2 regions of the Peribacillus sp. RS7 genome follow, and region 1 is predicted to be linked to the other one. Evidence: riboswitches for the same ligand, from Rfam matches in the RefSeq annotation. Region 1 holds a riboswitch; the other holds the start of a gene.
The links. Region 1 has a riboswitch for preQ1 ahead of ACDZ29_RS12970 (QueT transporter family protein). Riboswitches for the same ligand answer to the same signal wherever they lie in the genome.
Positions count from the first base shown of each region.

Region 2: linked by a shared signal. The riboswitch ahead of queC (7-cyano-7-deazaguanine synthase QueC) and the one ahead of ACDZ29_RS12970 (QueT transporter family protein) in region 1 are both predicted to bind preQ1.

Region 1 is NZ_CP168135.1:2,557,106-2,559,505, reverse strand. It holds gene ACDZ29_RS12980 (hypothetical protein) at 1-118, opposite strand, end outside; gene ACDZ29_RS12975 (YbaK/EbsC family protein) at 260-781, opposite strand; PreQ1 riboswitch class I at 941-985, shown strand; gene ACDZ29_RS12970 (QueT transporter family protein) at 992-1,477, shown strand; gene ACDZ29_RS12965 (TVP38/TMEM64 family protein) at 1,598-2,254, shown strand; gene ACDZ29_RS12960 (PAS domain S-box protein) at 2,371-2,400, shown strand, end outside.
Region 2 is NZ_CP168135.1:689,880-692,279, reverse strand. It holds gene ACDZ29_RS03565 (methyl-accepting chemotaxis protein) at 1-810, opposite strand, end outside; PreQ1 riboswitch class I at 997-1,039, shown strand; gene queC (7-cyano-7-deazaguanine synthase QueC) at 1,095-1,760, shown strand; gene queD (6-carboxytetrahydropterin synthase QueD) at 1,760-2,230, shown strand; gene queE (7-carboxy-7-deazaguanine synthase QueE) at 2,223-2,400, shown strand, end outside.

The sequences.
Region 1 (2,400 bases):
CGTTTGTGTGGCAAAACTCAAGCTCCTGGGCTATGCTCTTAACCGTGATATTTTCTTCATAAAGAGTTTTAAGACTAAGATAGCTGCTATTGCTTTTTCTTTGGCTTCCATTTAACATCTTTCACCCTCCGCTCAGGAACACTTTCTGCACGATTTTCCGCTTTAAAATTATAGACCGCTAAAATGCATACGGCCCCCACAAATAAAGTCCACCCAAGTGGACTTTATCCCATTCATGTGGATCTTTTTGGTCCATTAATTAAAAACCTTCCACTGCATTGCCTGCTGCCGTTTCCTCATTCCCTTCTTCATTCCAAGCCTTGCAAACATCCACCCAATCCTTTGCTCCTGAATATTCAAATAATTCCGTGGGTGTAAGTTCTATTGCAGAGTTCGTACTGCCGCATGCCGGGAACAATGACTCAAAGCGCTTCATCGATACATCAAGAAAAACAGCTAGATCGTTTGCCAGACCAAACGGACAAACTCCTCCGATGGCATGGCCGGTCTGCTCAAGCACTTCCTCGGGTGATAGCATCCGTGCCTTGAAACCGAACATCTGCCGAAATTTCTTATTATCCACTTTTGCGTCCCCAGCCGCTACAACCAAAATCGCATCATCACCTTCCCCCCTAAAGGAAAGAGTTTTAGCGATCCTCGCTGGGATAACGCCGATGGTTTCTGCAGCCTCACTCACCGTAGCGCTCGATGTTTCGAACTCCATTACATCACCTTCCCGATCCCATTGTTTAAAATGGCTTTTGACACTCGCGATAGACATATTATATTCACTCCTTTGAAATACATATAAAAATAATATCATCCTTCATTGCCATAAATCAAAATCCTATGGATGCTTGAAAACCTAAAAATTAAAACCATTCTTTACAAATTGACGAAACAAGCTTACTTGGGATACTATTAATCATTGGGCAAACGCCTATACGTGGTTCGTAACCATCCCACGATAAAAAACTAGGGAGAGAGTAAAATGAATGTTCGTACACTCGTGATAAACGGGTTATTGGCTGCCTTGTATGTGGCGGTCTCATTGGTGTTTAAACCAATAGCTTTTGAGATGTTCCAATTTCGTGTACCGGAAATGTTGAACCATCTTATTGTATTCAATAAAAAATATATCTATGGTATTGTCGGCGGCGTCTTCATATCGAATCTGCTCTTTTCACCGATGGTTCCATATGATTTAATTTTTGGGGTGGGGCAATCCGTACTCGCCTTGCTGCTTGTCATTTTTGTTTCACGGTTCATAAAAGGTATTAAAGGGCGGATGATCGCCACGATCATCTTTTTCACGTTCACAATGTTTTTAATTGCCATTGAACTGAACCTTGCCTTTGGCTTACCATTCTGGTTAAGCTGGATGACCACGGCTGTCGGTGAATTCGTTGTCCTCTTGATTGGCGCGCCAATCATTTATGGAATGAACAAAAGAATTCAGTTTGAAAAGTGGCTTTAAAGGAATCTTCGCTTCGTGAACCCACTATAATGTAAAAGAGCTGTCTGCATCATGCGACAGCTCTTTTTTCACCAATTAACTTAAAAATGATAAACTATTAGTCAGAATGGTGGTGACCCTTTGAAAAAAGTCCTGACCTTAACCGGTCTACTGGTAATTGCATTATTTATTTTTTCAAATGCAGAATTATTTACTTTGATTTGGAAAAGTGACTTGGATTCAGTTATTAGCATATTGAAGGAAAACCTTTTGCTCACTTTTATTGTGACATTCGTATTGATGTTTGTCCAAAATTCATTTACAATCATCCCCTTAATTTTGCTTCTGACTATCAATGTCACGATATTCGGATTCATATATGGCTACCTATGGAGTTGGTTTACAAGTGTCGTTGCTTCAGGATTCATTTTTTATGCTGCAAGAAATTGGTTTCAGGAACTTCTCTTAAAGAAGATGGGGGAAAAATGGCAAAAAACTGTTGTGGAGCATGGCTTCATGTACGTGTTTACAGGCAGGATTTTCCCGCTTATCCCAACAAGTTTAATTAACTTGGCAGCTGGAGTCAGCACCGTCACTTTCAAGGATTTTTTATTAGCGACGGCACTTGGCAACCTGATATACTTTTTCTTCCTATCGTTAATTCCATATGGACTCCTATCTGTTGAAATGAACCAATACACGCTAGTTGCACTCGCACTCCTCTTCTTATTATTTTTCATTATCTATAAGCGTGCAAAAAAGAAAAAGAACCTAACCTTATTCAGAAAAAATAGGTGACCCACATTGGTCCCTGTTTTTTTATTTAGGATTCTGCATATATTTTTTTTCGATAGTTTGTTAAAATGTGTATGTAATTTTACCTTTGAAATGTCTTAAAATCAGGGAGAATCTCCATGTCCAAACGCTCCATCTTAGCAATATAT
Region 2 (2,400 bases), 1.9 Mb from region 1:
CAGATCCTCGCTTTGGCTGGAAACGGATTCGGATACAACCAGCATTTTTTCGATCGTATCACGAAGGTTTTTCTGCATTTGGTTGGCGGATACCGTTAATTCGCCTATTTCATCCTTGGACTTTTGCTCCAAGGGCTCATGATTCAGCTGCCCATCAGCTATCATTCTCATTCTGTCCCTGATTTTAAGGAGGGGGGTGGTAATGAGGTTGGCAGTCACAAGCGCGAGCAGAAGGCCGATAATGACAGCCGCAATCGAGATGATGATACTTGTCGTCTTGACCGATTTCCCGCTTGCGATCACGCTTTCCCCTGAAGCGACAATCAATTCCTCACGTTCCAAAGTCAGCTCCTTGAGCCCTTCCGTCACTTCATCGCCGACCGGTGCCACTTCATTTTTGAGTATTTCTTTAGCGCGTTCTTCATTTCCTTTATCATATTGAGTAAATACCCGGTCTACAATCATCGTCCTCCAATCCACGCTTTTCTCGATCAATTCCTTCGCTTTATCAGAATCGCTTATGGCCAAAAGATCCTCCTGGATGGCCTTGCTATCCTCTGTATATTGTAAAAACCTTTCTTTATAACTCTCGTCGCCATATAAAATATAGGCTCTTGCTAGTGCGGTTCTTTGTGCTAAATTATAAAGTAGCTTTTCGTCTTGGATAAGAAGTGGAAGTTCCTCATCAATGATATCCTGAGACTGTTTAAGTGACTTGTTGCTGCTATAAATATTGAATGCTCCTAAGATGATACATAAAGATATGATGAGTGAAAATGCCACCAATATCTTTCCTTTAATGCTTTTCAAATTAATGGTCCCCTTTATCGATATTTTATTCACTCTTTTTTATCGGATGGATAATGGGATATTTAAGCAGAAGAGGAGATGACCAAGGTTTCCATTAGGTCTAATTTTCAATAAATATAAACATCTTGATTTCTTTTTGTTTTCAAGTTACTATTGAATTGGAAAAATATTATATTCCGCGTTAAGGCGGAAGAGGTTCTAGCTACCCTCTCAAAAAAACTAAGGAGAAACAGTGCTCTATTCTTAGGGTGCTGTTTTTTTCCGTAAAAAGGAGTTTTATAGAAATGAAGAAGAAAGAAAAGGCAGTGGTTGTGTTTAGCGGAGGGCAGGATAGTACGACGTGCCTGTTCTGGGCGATGGAGAGATATGAGGAAGTGGAAGCGGTAACGTTTGATTATAATCAGCGGCACAGCCTGGAAATCGAATGCGCTCAAAAGATTGCCAATGAATTGGGCGTGAACCATCATATTCTTGACATGTCGCTGCTGAACCAACTGGCACCGAATGCGTTGACAAGAAGTGATATTGCAGTGGAGGACGGAGAAGACGGGGAATTGCCGTCGACGTTCGTGCCAGGGAGGAATTTGCTGTTCCTTTCGTTTGCCGGAGTGTTGGCCAGTCAGATTGGCGCTAAACACATTGTCACCGGTGTCTGTGAAACGGATTTCAGCGGATATCCGGACTGCCGTGATGTATTCATTAAATCGTTGAACGTGACCTTGAACTTGTCGATGGACCAGTCATTCGTGATTGATACGCCGCTTATGTGGCTTAATAAAGAGGAAACATGGGAGCTTGCGGATCAGCTCGGAGCGTTCGACTTTGTTCGCGAAAAGACCCTGACATGCTATAACGGAATCATATCCGATGGCTGTGGAGATTGCCCCGCATGTAAGTTGCGGAAAAAAGGACTGGATGACTATGTAAGCAGACGGAAGGTGCTTTCATGATGTACGGTTTTACTATAGTGGATAAACTCCAAAAAATAGATGAAGATATTCAGCGCAGCCAATTGAAATATACCACCAAGAGGGTTCTGGTCAGTAAGGAGTTCACCTTTGACGCAGCGCACCACCTACATGACTATGAAGGAAAATGCAAGAACTTGCATGGCCACACGTATAAGGTCATTTTCGGATTGAGCGGGTATACGGATTCACGTGGTTTGATGATAGATTTCGGGGACATCAAGGATATATGGAAAAATGAAATCGAAGTCCACCTTGATCATCGTTATTTGAATGAAACCTTGCCACTCATGAATACAACGGCTGAAAATATGGTTGTCTGGATTTATGAAAAAATGGCCGAAGCCCTTTCATTAAAAGATTATGAGGGTGCTAGAGTCGAATTTGTCCGACTATACGAAACGCCGACAAGTTATGCTGAAGCCAGACGGGAGTGGATGGAAAGTGAGTAAACTCCCAGTTATGGAAATCTTCGGACCGACCATCCAAGGTGAGGGAATGGTCATTGGCCAAAAAACCATGTTCGTTCGGACGGCAGGCTGCGATTATTCCTGTGCCTGGTGTGATTCCGCATTTACTTGGGATGGCACCGGTAAGGAAGATACCGTCCAAATGACTGCCG